3 regions of the Leuconostoc sp. JNUCC 76 genome follow, and region 3 is predicted to be linked to each of the others. Evidence: predicted binding sites of a transcription regulator. Region 3 holds the regulator's gene; each other region holds the start of a gene.
What was found. Region 3 encodes HrcA, which represses chaperone genes, less so after heat shock. Its sites were predicted from a motif close to TTAGCACTCNNNNNNNNNGAGTGCTAA; they were not measured.
Positions count from the first base shown of each region.

Region 1: a site for HrcA is predicted at 1,714-1,740, ahead of groES (co-chaperone GroES). Genes of this name have one in related genera too.
Region 2: a site for HrcA is predicted at 1,790-1,816, ahead of JNUCC76_RS02780 (protein YkzS). Genes of this name have one in related genera too.

Region 1 is NZ_CM132206.1:1,856,284-1,861,750, forward strand. Features, by position in the region: gene groL (chaperonin GroEL) at 1-1,374, opposite strand, end outside; gene groES (co-chaperone GroES) at 1,403-1,687, opposite strand; gene JNUCC76_RS09380 (YitT family protein) at 1,810-2,643, opposite strand; gene JNUCC76_RS09385 (DUF956 family protein) at 2,677-3,036, opposite strand; gene JNUCC76_RS09390 (PTS system mannose/fructose/sorbose family transporter subunit IID) at 3,113-4,027, opposite strand; gene JNUCC76_RS09395 (PTS mannose/fructose/sorbose transporter subunit IIC) at 4,042-4,848, opposite strand; gene JNUCC76_RS09400 (mannose/fructose/sorbose PTS transporter subunit IIA) at 4,888-5,467, opposite strand, start outside.
Region 2 is NZ_CM132206.1:523,857-529,323, reverse strand. Features, by position in the region: gene mreC (rod shape-determining protein MreC) at 1-315, opposite strand, end outside; gene JNUCC76_RS02785 (rod shape-determining protein) at 478-1,485, opposite strand; gene JNUCC76_RS02780 (protein YkzS) at 1,582-1,755, opposite strand; gene JNUCC76_RS02775 (ATP-dependent Clp protease ATP-binding subunit) at 1,941-3,995, shown strand; gene JNUCC76_RS02770 (MucBP domain-containing protein) at 4,074-4,766, shown strand; gene JNUCC76_RS02765 (CamS family sex pheromone protein) at 4,794-5,467, opposite strand, start outside.
Region 3 is NZ_CM132206.1:1,429,490-1,434,956, forward strand. Features, by position in the region: gene JNUCC76_RS07245 (DnaJ C-terminal domain-containing protein) at 1-29, opposite strand, end outside; gene dnaK (molecular chaperone DnaK) at 93-1,940, opposite strand; gene grpE (nucleotide exchange factor GrpE) at 2,026-2,595, opposite strand; gene hrcA (heat-inducible transcriptional repressor HrcA) at 2,612-3,637, opposite strand; gene ribF (riboflavin biosynthesis protein RibF) at 3,759-4,703, opposite strand; gene truB (tRNA pseudouridine(55) synthase TruB) at 4,706-5,467, opposite strand, start outside.

The DNA of each region.
Region 1 (5,467 bases), 430 kb from region 3:
TTCTAAGCCAGCATTTTCAGCGATTTGACGAACAGGTGATTCCAATGCTTTAATAACAGTATTGATACCAGTTTGAACGTCGCCTTCTTCTGACAATGCTGAAACAGCAGCAATAACATTTACCAATGCTGTACCACCACCGGCAACGAAACCTTCTTCAACAGCAGCACGCGTTGCATTCAAAGCATCTTCAATGCGGTACTTACGTTCTTTCAATTCAGTTTCTGTGGCTGCACCAACGTTAATAACAGCAACACCACCAGCCAACTTTGCAAGACGTTCTTGCAACTTTTCACGATCAAAATCAGAAGTTGTTTCAGCAATTTGTTGCTTGATTGTGTCAACACGAGATGCGACAGCACCCTTATCACCTGAACCTTCAACAATTGTTGTGTTGTCCTTAGTAATATTAACCTTTGAAGCCTGACCTAGTTGTTCAATCGTAACATCCTTCAAATTCAATCCGAGATCTTCAGTGATTACTGTACCACCGGTTAAGATAGCGATATCTTCCAATTGTGCCTTACGACGATCACCAAATCCTGGTGCCTTAACCGCAACAACGTTGAATGTACCGCGCATCTTGTTCAAAACTAATGTTGGCAAGGCTTCACCGGTGATATCATCAGCAATGATCAACAAAGCACGTCCTTGTTCAACAACACTTTGCAATACTGGCAAAATATCTTGAATGTTACCAATCTTCTTATCAGTAATCAAGATGTATGGATTATCTAGATTAGCTTCCATTTTGTCATTGTCGGTCACCATGTATTGTGACATGTAACCACGATCGAATTGCATACCTTCAACAACGTCAAGTGTTGTTTCGATACCCTTTGATTCTTCAATAGTGATCACACCGTCATTACCAACTTTATTCATCGCTTCAGCAATCAATTCACCAACTTCTTCATTGGCGGCTGAAATTGATGCAATTTGAGCAATTTCATCTTTAGTATTAACTGTGTGTGACATTTCATGCAACTTTGCAACGGCTGCAGCAGTGGCTTTTTCAATTCCTGTTCGAATACCAACAGGGTTAGCACCGGCAGTCACATTCTTCAAGCCCTCACCAACAATTGCTTGAGTCAAAACAGTGGCGGTTGTTGTACCATCACCTGCGATATCATTTGTCTTTGAAGCAACTTCAGCGACAAGCTTAGCACCCATATTTTCAAAATGATCTTCTAATTCAATTGCCTTGGCAATCGTTACACCATCATTTGTAATCGTTGGTGCACCATATGATTGTTCCAAAACCACGTTACGACCCTTTGGTCCAATTGTTGTTTTAACTGTATCAGCTAATTTATCAACACCCGCCTTCATCTTTGCGCGTGCATCTTCTGAAAACTTTAATTCTTTAGCCATGATTTAAATATCTCCTTTGATTTGATAATTATTCGACGACTGCAACAATGTCTTTTTCGTGCAAAGCTAAATAGTCTTGCCCCTCAAATGACACTTCTTGTCCTGCATACTTATCAAACAAGACTTCATCACCGACTTTAACTGTCAAATCACGGACTGTGCCATCATTTAAGACATAACCCGTACCCGCAGCTACAACTTTACCAGTAACAGGCTTGTCCTTAGCATTACTTGCCAAAACAATCCCACCGACAGTTTCTTCTGCAGCTTCCGTTACTTCAATAATCACACGATCACCTAATGGCTTCAACATGGATTCATACCTCCGAGATTTTCTTTTTAGCACTCTTTTATAATGAGTGCTAATTACAACTTTAAGTATATCACTATCGTACTAAATGTCAATAAAAAAGACATGATATAGACACCATGTCTTTAAAAAAATGTACCACCATGGGCTTCAGAAATATCATAAGCAATTGTGAAAGCTTCAGGATCAACTTGATGAATACCACGCAAAAAATGATTATATTCATGATTATCAAGCACGACCATAAGCATTTCCCGACCATCACCCATATAACCACCCCGAACATCCATAATAGTAAAACCTTTATCACCATCAATTAAATATTTTTTTAAATCATCAATACGATGATTTGTTGTGATATAAACCATTTTACGACGATCTAATCCTGTCTCAATGTAATTCATAACCACAGCGGTGATAACTAACGAAAAGAGTGCCAAAATTAATGCTTCTAATCCCTCAGTAGCCAAGTTACCCAAAGAAACAACAGTATCAATTGCTAACAAGGACAATGCAGGTGAAATACGAAAATATTTTTTAAAAATCATTGGAGGGACTGCAGTACCTCCACTTGAAGCATCAATACGATATAGTAATGCCACGCCAACAGCAAAAATACTGCCCCCCACCAAAACTGCAAATGTTCGGTCATGTAGTACTTGAAAACTTGGTGTTATTTTTAGTAATACAGGTAACACAATACTGCCAAATGCAATTCGAGCCGTCGTACCGCGATCTAAAAAAACACCCGCCAAAACAATCATAATCAAATTAACAACCAAAACAGTTGCTGCACGATCAAATCCAACCAATTCATTCATCAAAATAGCAAATCCCGTAGCACCACCGGCAGCAACTTTTGCGGGTGCATAGAAAAAATTGATACTAATTGCCACGATTTCCAGTGCCATTACAATAACAATATAGCGTAGTGCTTGATAATTCTTAAGTATTTTCATTTAGTATCCTCATTGTTTGTGGCATTTGAAAATTTATTTATGTTTAAAACGTGCCCGGACTGTGTCCCATAAAGTAGGCATACGTAGTATTTTTTCATTTCCAAGGTGCTCGCGCATTACTTTAAGTACGCTACCTGACTCCTTAGCAGAAAAATACAGTTCTACCTTATCCGTTTTAATTTTAAATCGACGACTTACTCGTTCTCCTGAAACGTGTACATATACGGCCATCACATTTTGCCATGGAATTTGAATATAATCTTCAACGTTATTATCATTGAAAAACTCAAATGCCCTATCACCTACTAAAATCTTACCATATTTAGCCCCAATACCAAGATAAGAAATCCCCGGTGTTGCTAATTCTGCCTTCGTATTCAAAGATTGTACCATGATTTCTTTCCCCTAACTTCTTATGTATTGACAAAAGCGCTCGCCTCATCGACAAGCACTTTTATCAGAAATCTTATTACATTATGTTTAAAGCATGCATTGCGATACCAAAGATGAAAATACCAATAATCATAACAATTGGAGAAACCTTCTTCTTTAACAACCACATTGCCAAGAATGTCAACAAAAGACCCATCAAACCAGGAATCAAGCTATCTAAGTTACTTTGTAAAGTATTAGGCGCCATCTTAGTTAAAGACAACCCTGATGCCTGTTCACTTAAAATTTTTTGTAATTGTCCACCTGTAACGGCGCCATTTGGGAAGTTAATATAAGCCCCTTCGGACAACTTCTTTGCAGGTAACTCAAGAATAAATTTAATCGATACCCAACGTTCAACTAAGACCGCTAAGATAAACATTCCTAAAATCGAAGCACCTTTGGTAATATCTTTTAGTAAGCCACCTGATAAATCTTGTGTGATAGCGCTACCAGCTTTATAACCAAATTCTTGTGTATACCATAAGAAGGCCATACGGATAATATTCCAAAGAACAAAGAATAGGATAGGGCCAAGAATATTACCGCTCATTGCTAAGGATGCACCTAATGCACCTATAATTGGTCGAATCGTAAACCAAAAGACAGGATCACCAATTCCAGCTAGCGGACCCATCATACCAATCTTAACCCCTTGAATGGCAGTATCATCAATCGGAGCACCGTTGGCACGTTCTTCTTCCAAGGCCAATGTTACACCAAGAATAGGTGAAGCAACATAAGGATGAGTGTTAAAAAATTCTAGATGTCGCTGCAAGGCAGCTGAACGATCTTCTTTTGACTTGTATAACTTTTTAATCGCCGGAATCATGGCATAAGCCCATCCAACGTTTTGCATACGTTCGTAGTTCCATGATCCTTGCAAGAATTGTGAACGCCATGCAACTGACATACGATCTTTTCGTGTTAGTTCAATTTTTGTTTCAGCCATTATCTTGCCCCTTTCTAATACTTATTCAAAATGTCGCCGACTGGATCGCCGCCACCATTTGAACCGCCGCCGTTGTTGTTACCACCCATCTTTGACAAATTAATATAAATCAAAGCAAGAGCAAGACCGATTGCACCTAAAGCAATTAATGTCAGTTCACTAACAGCTGCAAGTGCAAAACCAATGGCGAAGAATGGCCATACTTCACGTGTTGCCATCATATTGATAACCAAGGCATAACCTACGGCAACAACCATACCACCACCGATTGTCATACCACCAGTCAACCATTCAGGCATTGATGTTAATACTGCTCGAACAGCTGCTGCAGGAACAGCAATTAATATTGCAGCCGGAATGGCAATTCGTAGTCCCTGTAATAGCAGAGCAAACAAGTGCAATCGTTCAATTGTTCCTATTTTTCCTTCTTTAGCGGCAGCATCAGCACCGTGAGTCAAACCCACCGCAATAGTACGAACAATCATGGTTAAGAAAAGACCGGCAACAGCCAATGGAATAGCAGAAGCAACAGCCACTGAAATACCAGTTCCTGAGAAATCGCCACCCTTAACCATAATAATCGAAGAGGCTACTGAGGCCAAAGCAATATCAGGAGCAACAGCAGCACCAATATTAGCCCAACCCAAGGCAATCATTTGTAACGTACCACCTAGAATTATACCAGCTGTAAGATGACCAGTTACTAAACCGATCAGTGTAGCTGATACTAGTGGTTGATGAATTTGAAATTCATCAAGAATACCTTCCATACCTGCAAAGAAGGCAATAATTACGACTAACACTATCGCAATAACAGACATATTAGACACCTTTCTTAATTAAACATTTTTCATGTAAAATTATTTAACATTCGCTTTCTTAATCAATTCAAACAAGTTAGCCTTACTATCATTAGGAACCTTTCGAACATCGAATTCAACACCTAAATCACGCAACTTTTCAAAGGCCGCGACATCAGTTTTATCCATTGATAAGACCTTATTGACCATTGTCTTTCCTTCTGAGTGTGCCATCGATCCCACATTCAACGTCTTGATTGGAACACCACCTTCAACAGCAGCCAAAACATCCTCAACAGTCTCAAACAACAAGAAAGCATCAACGCCACCAAAACGATCGTCTTTTGCAACCTCAATCATTTTGCTGATTGGCACAATGTTTGCACGGACATTATTAGGAGCAGCTTGTTGAATCAAACTTTTACGCAACTCGTCTTTTGCAACCGCATCTGAAACCACGATAATGCGATTCGCTTTTGAATCAGGTGTCCATGCAGTGGCGACTTGACCATGAAGCAATCGAGTATCCAATCTCGCTAACTTAATATTAATGTGCCCTTCTTTCAATCCTACTGTAGATGCTTTAGTTGTGTTATCCGCAGACGTATCTTCCTCAGCTTCCGGAACTGACTTCACGCCA
Region 2 (5,467 bases), 910 kb from region 3:
AGATTTGTTCTCTTCTTCAACTGTTTGTAAATGAACTTTGTCCTGAGCAAATTCATCAATCTTAGATTTCAACCTTTTGTTTTCTTCAAATGTATCTAACAGATTAGTAATACTATTTGCTGTGCGCCCAACGGCAGTCGTTGGGACAGCAATAATACGACTAACACCACCCGCTAAATCATTCCCAAAACGCTGTAAAAAAGGCGGCGTATTCGTTCTTTTGGCCCACCAATTTGATCCGGCAATTAAACTTACAATTATTATAAACGCAACAATTATTGATACCAACGTGCGTGATGAAAATATTTTTTTCATGTATTTACCCAAAAAAGCCAGTTACCACTTCTAAAAATAGTTGACAATTTCATCTACTTCCAATGGTATGCTACCTTGTTTTACTTAGAAACTTTTATTTAACATTAATTCTTGAAAATAAATAATAGCGTAGCGCAAGCGCCACGCTATTTTAAACTACCATTACTTTTGTCGCATGACATCAATAGATTTCAACGCCTCTCCAGTACCAATAGCAACTGCATCTAACGGCTCGTTAGCTATTAAGACTGGTACCTTGGTTGCATCTTGAATAATTTTTTCAATGTCGCGTAATAATGCCCCACCACCGGTCAAAATCATACCGTGATCAATAACATCTGCAGCTAATTCAGGTTGAGTCGATTCTAACGTCTCACGAATAGCCGCCACGATTTCTTGCACCGGCTCTTGAATTGATGTGGATACATCTTCAGCGGTAACATCAATTGTCTTAGGCAAACCAGTCAACAAGTCGCGACCTCTGACCGTAGCATTTGGCAAGGTACGTGCTAAAGCAAGTGATGCAGCACCAATTTCGATTTTGAGTCTTTCAGCTGTCGGTTCACCAATGGTAACGTTATATTTGTTGCGAACAAAATTAGCAATTGCTTCGTCCAGCTTGTCTCCAGCTACACGGATTGAACGACTTGAAACAATTCCACCTAATGAAATTGTCGCAACATCAGTCGTTCCGCCGCCCATGTCAACAACCATTGATCCAGTAGGATCCATAACTGGTAGCCCAGCACCAACCGCTGCGGCAAAGGGCTCCTCTATGACATAAGCGTCACGCGCGCCAGCAACACGGGCAGCATCAATAACAGCACGCCTTTCGACAGCTGTTACACCCGAAGGTACACCAATCGTTACATAAGGTTTGCCAATACGACCGCCAAGTGCTTTTTGCAAATAATAACGAATCATTGCAACAGTTGTATCGTAATCTGCAATAACACCGTCACGCATCGGACGGATAGCAGCGATACTTGCAGGCGTTCGGCCTAACATGTCTTTAGCTTCAGAACCTACAGCAACGACTTCATTGGTTTGTGTATTACGCGCAACTACTGATGGTTCACGCAATATGATACCACGACCTTCGATATATACATATGTGTTAGCGGTACCCAGATCGATACCAACATTTTTTTGTCCAAATGAAAATGCCACTGTACTGCCCCTTATCGTGTTACGACTGCTATTGCAACACATTTAAATTTTACTTAACTTATAATATTGTAGCATAAAAATGGTTTAATTCGCACATCAATTTGAACGAACATAAGTAACTTTACCGTGAGCGTGAGCAATACCACGAATAGTATTTTGATATGCGAAATTTGCCCAAGCCTTCTGAAATTCCGGAAATACTGCTGGTGTCACTTCAATTTCGTCTATTTTCCCATCACGCAGATCATTTAGTGCTTGTGTATAATTCATAATTCACCTCATAGACAGTATAACATTTTTAAAATTAGCACTCTACTTTAAAGAGTGCTAATTTTAATTGCATTTTTCTTAAATCGTGCTATAATTAAAGCATAACCTACAGAAAGGAATCGTGTGCAATACTATGGTGAAATGCAATAACTGTATTCCATGGTGCTTCACACTAAGTAAAAGATATGGCACAACAAGATTCGTTTGGTTTTGGTAATTTAGATGAAATGTTTCGCGCAATGAATGAACAAATGGCGCAAGCACAAGGACAACAAAATACACAAGCACAAAAAAATAATAATGGTAATAAAAAAAGACGCTTACTTGATGAGTTTGGTATTAATTTGACCAAACAAGCTCGCGATGGAAAGCTCGACCCTGTTATTGGTCGAGATAACGAAGTTGCTCGCACAATTGAAATTTTAAATCGTCGTACAAAGAATAATCCAGTACTAATTGGTGAACCTGGTGTTGGTAAAACAGCTATTGTTGAAGGCCTAGCGCAAGCTATTGTGGCTGGAAAGGTGCCTGAAAAGTTACAGCATAAAGAAGTTATTCGTTTGGAAATGTCGGCCTTAGTTCAAGGTACGAGCATGCGTGGTCAATTCGAAGCACGGATGCGTGAATTAATGAAAGAAGTTACGAACAGTGATGATGTCATCTTATTCATTGATGAAATTCATGAAATTATGGGTGCCGGAAATGCTGAAGGCGGTATGGATGCAGGTAACATTTTGAAACCTGCCCTAGCTCGTGGTGAATTCCAATTAATCGGTGCAACAACTTTAAACGAGTATCGAAAGATTGAAAAAGATGGTGCTATTGCCCGTCGTTTCCAACCAGTGCAAGTTGAAGAACCTTCTAAGGAAGAAACTATCACGATTTTAGAAGGAATTAGTGAACGATATGAAAAGTATCACTATGTTACATTCAGCGATTCTGCCCTTCAAGCAGCTGTTGAACTATCTGACCGTTATATTCCAGAAAGATTTCTACCGGATAAAGCAATTGATTTGCTTGATGAAGCTGGTTCACGTAAAAATTTGACAATGAAAGTTGCGGATCCCAAAACTATTCAAGTGAACATCGAAGCAGCTGATAAATTAAAGCAAGAAGCAATTGATAAAGAAGATTTTGAAAAAGCAAGCTATTGGCGTGATCAGGTTAACCAACTTGAGTCGCAGAAGGCACAAGTCGAGGCTCACCCGGAGATGTCAAAGCCACAAACAGTAACAGAACAAGACATCTTAAAAATTGTTGAAGATAAAACCGATATTCCTGTCGGAGCTTTAAAAGAAAACGAAGCTAATCAACTAAAAGATTTGGATAAAAACTTATCGAAACATGTTATTGGTCAAGATGAGGCAGTAGAAAAAGTAGCCAAGGCGATTCGCCGTAATCGTATTGGTCTAACAAAATCTGGTCGTCCAATTGGATCATTCCTATTTGTCGGACCGACCGGTGTTGGTAAGACTGAAACTGCCAAGCAATTAGCTAAGGAAATGTTTGGTAGCAAAGATGCCATGATTCGTTTCGACATGTCAGAGTACATGGAAAAACATACCGTTTCTAAAATGATTGGTGCTCCTGCCGGTTATGTCGGTTACGAAGAGGCCGGTCAATTAACAGAACAAGTTCGCCGTCGCCCCTACTCATTGGTACTCTTTGATGAAGTAGAAAAAGCACATCCAGATGTAATGAACATGTTCTTACAGATTCTTGATGATGGCCGTCTAACTGATGCACAAGGTCACATAGTGAGTTTCAAAGATACTGTCATTATTATGACTTCTAACGCTGGTTCAACAGATACAGGAAATACGCCTGTGGGATTCGCCCAAGTTGATCAACAAAATCGTTTGATGCAACGTTTGGAAAATTATTTCCGTCCAGAATTCTTGAACCGTTTAGACGATATCATTGATTTCCAACCTTTGTCACAAGATCATTTACTAAAGATTGTCGACTTACTATTGACCGATATGAATGATAACTTGTCTGACAACGATTTGCACATTGATTTGAGCACTGCTGCTAAGAAGAAATTAGTGGAGCTCGGTTATGACCCTGCAATGGGTGCTCGACCTCTCCGTCGTGTCATGCAAGACAAAATTGCCGATGGTATCGCTGACTTCTATTTAGAGCACCCAAATGTTCATCATTTGCAAGCTGACATTGTTCATAACGAATTTGTTATTAGTGAAGTTAAACCAGAACCAGTTACTGTAAATAAAATTTAACTTGCGTGTGATATGAAACGACTTTCGGGTCGTTTTTTGTTTGTGATATAATGTGTAGGTATATTCAAAGGGGATATTATGGCAAATACATCGCCCGTATGGGTTTATTATAAAAATATAGCAACTGGTGATGAGTTACACGAACCAACAAGACTAGATGGCGAAGTAGGCACACCCTACGAAATCGCTATTTTAGATATCGCCAATTATCAGTATATCGATAATTCTGGATCTTTGACGGGATTGTTTGGTAGCCTACCTCAGTCATTAGAGCTTCATTATCGGCCACAAGTATGGCAAGCTGTACACCGTATTAACATGTTTATCGAAACAGTAACCAGTGTACAAGTTTTTCTAGAGCCAGATAACTTATCAAACGTTACGACAAACTTAAACCCAAATACTTTTTGGGCAACTCAATTACGCGCTATTTCTGGTAATGGTCAATTTTGGTATCAAATTGGTGACTATCATTGGATTCGTTATGATGCTACCCAAATGAAACTGTCAGACACAGCTCCAGAAGTCGAAAATATTAATTACTTCAATGATGCAGAAAAAAGTAAAAGCAATCAGCCTAACGCGGTTGTTAATTTTCTTCCCGATCGATCTATAGAAGTCTATGCTGAACCTTATGGGTTGCCAATCGGTAGTGTTTCCGATAGTGATTTTGTGGCAATAACTGAAGAAGTTCATGATGATAATAACATTGTTTGGTATAAAATAGCTACTAAAGGATGGATTAACAGTATTTATATTAATAAGCTATAAAAAAATCGACCAAGTTGGTCGATTTTTTTAGTCTAATATTGTTGTCGTAAATGTTTTGTCACCTGAATTACGGATTAGAATTGCTTGCATTTCATTGGCGGCTTTAATAATTATTCGAATCGGTACATTCGTTGGTAAATACTTTAACGCCGATTGAGATACATATGTTGCAAAACTTTCAATTTCAGTTTGACTGTAGAACTGTGTTGTCACTGTAACTTTCATACTAGAAAGCGTACCTGATTTAAAATTAGCAACTGCCGTAGCACCAGCTATGTTGGGAAAGAAATTCGAAACATCATTTTTAAAGTTAGCAAAAGATGTGTTAGCCTCTGAACCCAAACTCGATGTATCAGTTGACTCCTTAGGTAAAACAATAGACTTTTGATTAATGCTAGTCCATTCTTTCAATTTAGTTCCGCTACTACTTGTAGACTCTGCATAGAAGTTCCCTGGCGCTAATGAATCTGTTTTTGAATTGGCATACATGGCAATCACAATAGGCGTATCTGAATCAACCCCTTTTTGTTCTCGCACTTTTTTGATAATTTCTGGTGCAATTTTTTTACCATAAGCTATGCGGTCAGCATCTGAAATATTTTGTGTATATGTAGCACCATATTGTTCTTTTTGGTATTCATCCTGTGTGTTCATTGCCACACCGATAACCATGCCAGCTAATTTAAGATTGTCACCATCTT
Region 3 (5,467 bases):
AGACGGTCATAATATTCAGTGTTATTCACGCGCCCGCTCCTTCTAATTTATGTACACAAACCGCACTCAACGAATGCGGTTTGTTTTAATCATTACTTCTTGTCGTCTTTTTTAGGATCAACTTCTTCAAAATCGCCATCAACTGTGTTGTCATCAGCAGACTTTGTTTCACCCTCAGCACCATCCTTTGGAGCTGCTTGTTGATACAACTTCATTGCTAATTCACCGGCTACCTTAGTCAATTCTTCTGACTTAGCCTTCAAATCTGTCAAATCAGCATCATCAGCTGCGGCATCTTCCTTAGCCTTTTTCAAAGCTTCCAAAGCATCCTGTGTTGGCTTCTTTTCATCGTCACCCAACTTGTCACCAACTTCTTCCAAAGTCTTTTCAGTTTGGAAAATCAACTGATCAGCTTCGTTACGCGTATCGACAGCTTCTTTCTTCTTAGCATCGGCCTCTTCGTTCGCCTTGGCGTCATTCATCATCTTTTCAATTTCTTCGTCTGACAAACCACCAGCAGCTTGGATTGTAATCTTTTGTTCCTTTTGTGTTCCCAAGTCCTTAGCAGAAACATTAACAATACCGTTACGATCAATGTCAAATGTTACTTCAATTTGAGGCACACCACGTGGTGCGGCTGGAATATCTGCTAATTGGAAACGACCCAATGTCTTGTTGTCGGCAGCCATTGAACGTTCACCTTGCAAAACATGGATATCAACAGCTGGTTGATTGTCAGCTGCTGTTGAGAATACTTGTGACTTCGAAGTTGGAATTGTTGTGTTGCGTTCAATCAACTTAGTGAACACACCACCCATTGTCTCAATACCCAATGACAATGGTGTAACATCAAGCAAAACAACGTCCTTAACATCACCAGTGATGACACCACCTTGAACGGCAGCACCCAAAGCAACAGCTTCATCAGGGTTAATTGAGTGGTTAGGTTCCTTACCTGTCATCTTCTTAACAGACTCTTGTACGGCTGGAATACGAGTTGAACCACCATTCAAGATAACTTCATCGATGTCAGAGAATGATAATCCTGCATCTTTCAAAGCATTAAGAACAGGTTGCTCAGCTTTCTTAACCAAATCAGCAGTTAATTCGTTAAACTTTGCACGTGTCAATGATGTCTGCAAGTGCAATGGGCCATTATCACCTGAAGCAATAAATGGTAAATCAATTTGAGCTTCGTTTGCAGATGACAAAGTCTTTTTAGCTGACTCTGCAGCATCCTTCAAACGTTGCAAAGCTAATTTATCATCCTTTAAATCTACGCCATTTTCTGACTTGAATTGTTCTGCCAAATAGTCAATAACTTTGTTATCGAAGTCATCACCACCAAGATGAGTATCACCGTTTGTTGACAAAACTTCAAATACACCATCTCCTAATTCAAGAATTGACACATCGAATGTTCCACCACCTAAGTCATAGACAAGAATTTTTTCATCCTTATCCAACTTATCCAAACCATAGGCTAATGCAGCAGCTGTTGGTTCGTTGATGATACGTTCTACTTCCAAACCAGCAATCTTACCAGCATCCTTAGTAGCTTGACGTTGTGCATCGTTAAAATAGGCAGGAACTGTGATAACAGCCTTTTCTACTTTTTCACCTAAGTAATCTTCAGCATAACCCTTAATATATTGCAAAATCATTGCTGAAATTTCTTGTGGCGTATAGTCTTTACCATTGGCATTAACTTTATAACCAGCTTCACCCATGTGAGACTTGATTGAAATAATCGTGTCTGGGTTTGTAATTGCTTGACGCTTTGCAACATCACCCACTTGACTTTCGCCATTTTTAAATGAGACAACTGAAGGTGTTGTACGACCACCATCTGGATTTGTGATAATCTTTGGTTCGCCACCTTCAAGGACAGCAACAGCTGAGTTTGTCGTTCCTAAATCAATACCAATAATTTTTGACATAAATATTTCTTCCTTTACTTTAAAATCATTTTCATCTTTTTAAGGTGTAGTATCTCATCGATTGAATCACCATGCAAAATTGTGCTTATTTCGCCACTGCAACCATTGCTGGTCGAATTACGCGGTCTTGTAATATGTAACCCTTTTGCAAAACTTGTGCGATCTGGTCAGATTCAACTTCATCTGACTCAACACTTTGAATTGCTTGGTGCTTAGTTGGATCAAAAGATTCACCAATTTCACCTGTTGACGTAATACCATTGTCTGTTAAAGCTTGATTTAACGTCTTAAGCGTCATCTCCACACCTGTTTTAATTTGCTTCGACACTTCATCGTTAGCTTCAACTTGAAGGGCCCTTTCCAAATTATCAACGGCTGGTAATACTGCACTGGCTAATTTTTGTCCATCATACTTGCGTACATTTTGTAGTTCACGCGCATTGCGCTGTTGTATATTTTGAACTTCTGCTTGTGAACGTAATAATTTTTCTTCGAGATTGTTAACTTGCTCTGTTAGCTTATCAATTTCCGCTTGTTGTGGATCAGGCTCCACCTGTAAATCATCGGCTTCAGATTCAATTTCTTCGGTCAAGTTTTCATCAGTTTGATCAGAAATATTCTTATCTTCTACAACTTCTTCGTTTTTTTCTGTCACAGGTGTGACCTCCTAGCTATGTATATTCAATCATTTTGCGACTCAACGCTTCACCAAACGCGTCTGTAAGCAACGTATTGGTACTATATGACATCGGAATTGGACCAAGTAAAGCAATAATACCACTTCCTTGATTTGGCACCAAAAATCCACGAGTAATCATGCTAAACTCTGAAAGTAATGGCTCACCAATCTCGCGTCCAATTTTAACTTGAACATCTCGCGTTGGCGAAGCAATTTGTCTAACATCTTCAGCGTTGTTCAAAAATTCCAACAGAGGCTTCACATCAGCGATATCTGTTTCTTTACTAAAGTCTAAAACATTCAATCGGCCACCAATATGGACGTTATCACCGTTCGAGCGTGCCAACACGTCGCCAAATAATTGCAAAAAAGCAGCTGGCGTTTTAATCATTCGACTCATTTGCGTAGGCAACTCATCAGACTGCATCATATGCAATACATCATTAACCGGTCGACCGACCATCTGATCATTGATGTAGGCGACCATACTTTCCAACGATTCAATCGCCATTTCATTTGGTAATTTAAATGTCTGGCTAGTCACTTTGCCATCATTAGTGACCAATACTGCAATCAACTGATGACCCTCCAATGGAACCAATCGAAATCCCGAAACTTTAATATCAAATCGCCTTGGCTTCAAAATCAACGCAGTATAACCGGTTAAATTTGATAGAGTCCTAGCTGTTTCGTCTAGTAAATCATCTATCTCATGGAAGTTTCCACGGAATGATTGTATGACTGCTTGTACATCTCGATCAGTCGCTCTGCGTGTCATCATTAGGTGATCTAAATAATAACGATACCCTTCGTATGAAGGTACTCGACCAGCAGAAGTATGCAATTTTTTTATAAGATCATCGGATTCTAGCGCTGCCATTTCATTACGAATCGTAGCAGAACTAATTTTAATATCTAGATGTTCTTGTAAACTTTTTGAACCAACCGCATGCTCACGCTGTGTATACTCATAAATAATGGCGGTTAAGATTAACTTTTGTCGTTCTGTTAGCGCCATATTATCGACTCCTTTTAGCACTCACTATATCTAACTGCTAACACTTATTATAATACACTATTTAAAAAATAATGCAAGTCTTTTTAGCACTCTTTTTATAAGAGTGCCAACAAATTGCATTTTATAACTTTGTATTAAAATAATACTTTGTTTGTCTTGCATCTTCACTAAGTTGATCTATCAGTGATTGAACGTTTTCAAATTTCACTTCACCACGCAGATAATGACACCATTGTATCTGAACAAATTCACCATATATTTCTTCTTGATAATCTAAAATGTTAATTTCAACTGTGATTGGACGAGCATCACCAAACGTCACATTGCGTCCGATGCTAGCCATTCCCAGATACCAAGTATCATACACTTTTATTTTTACAGCATAGATACCAATTCCAGGCAACCATTCCTTTTCAGGCGTTTGTATATTAGCAGTTGGGAAGCCTAATTCACGACCTCTAGCCTCACCATGGACGACTATACCTGATGTCGAATGGGCACGACCAAGCTGCTGTGCGGCGCCATCTACGTTCCCTTGATCTAACATCGATCGAATTGTTGAAGAAGAAACTTTTCGACTATAATCATCAAATTCAGACACAGTAACAACGTCAAAGCGATTAGTTGCATATGTTGCTAAATGTAGCATATCACTATTCGTACCCGCTGCACCGTACAAATGGTCAAATCCTGCTACCACCGTAGCAGGATTTAATTGCATGACCACCTCATCTACAAACTGTTGACCACCTAATTTAGCAAGTTTAGAAGTAAACTGCATAACATAAACCCGATCAACACCTAGTTGGCTCATGATGGACTTCTTTTTGGCTAAAGGTGTTAAATAGCGTAGTGGTTGTTTCAACGTCTGAAAAGCTACGATTGGATGTGGATCATAGGTCAACACAGCCAAAGGCACCCCTTGTTTTTCAGCTTCTGCTTTCGCACGAGCTAAAACAGCCTGATGCCCGCGATGAACACCGTCAAAAAAGCCCATTGCAACAACCTGTTGAACCGGCTTTTTAAAATTTAATATGGGATAATGTAAACGAATTAATTCTGTCATAGTCATTGGTTATCAAATACATAACGAGAACGCCATAATTGCTCAATCTCGTCATATTGATATACTGCTTTCAGTTTGTTTTGATAATATAATTGTAAATAGCTGTCATTTGCAGGCCAACTAGAAATTTTCTGACCATTTTTTACAGCAAACCATTCATTTTCACTCAAAGTTTTAGTTGGCCACTTCAATACTTCTCTAATAGGTATTACTTGTTTTAATACTTCTTCGTACGCTAGTGTGGACAAAAAATCAAGGTCGCGTGCTTCAGAAATTTTGAATCCGCTCCCCATCGTTCGAGTCAATTGTGTCATTGTTGCCGGGGTCCCAATTATTTTGCCTGCATCTACCGCTAAAGTACGAATATACGTGCCCTTGGAAACTGTGGCTTCAAACTTGAATACCTGCTTACCATCTATAAATTTAATACCGGATGTACGTTTAAAGTCATGAATTACCGCTTTACGAACTGGACGTTCAACAGTCTCACCATTTCGAGCATACTCATAGAGCCGCTTACCATTCACTTTTACAGCAGAGTACATAGGTGGCTTTTGTGTGATTTCACCATTTAATTGCTGTATTGCTTGATCAATTTTCTGATCAGAAAAAGGCGTTACGATATCCAGCTGATCAACGATTTCACCATCAAGATCCTCTGTTTCTGTTGAAAACCCTAATGTAATTTCTCCAATATAACTTTTTGGCCGTGTTTGCAATTCATCAATCAACTTTGTCGCTTTACCTAAAGCAACTACTAGGAC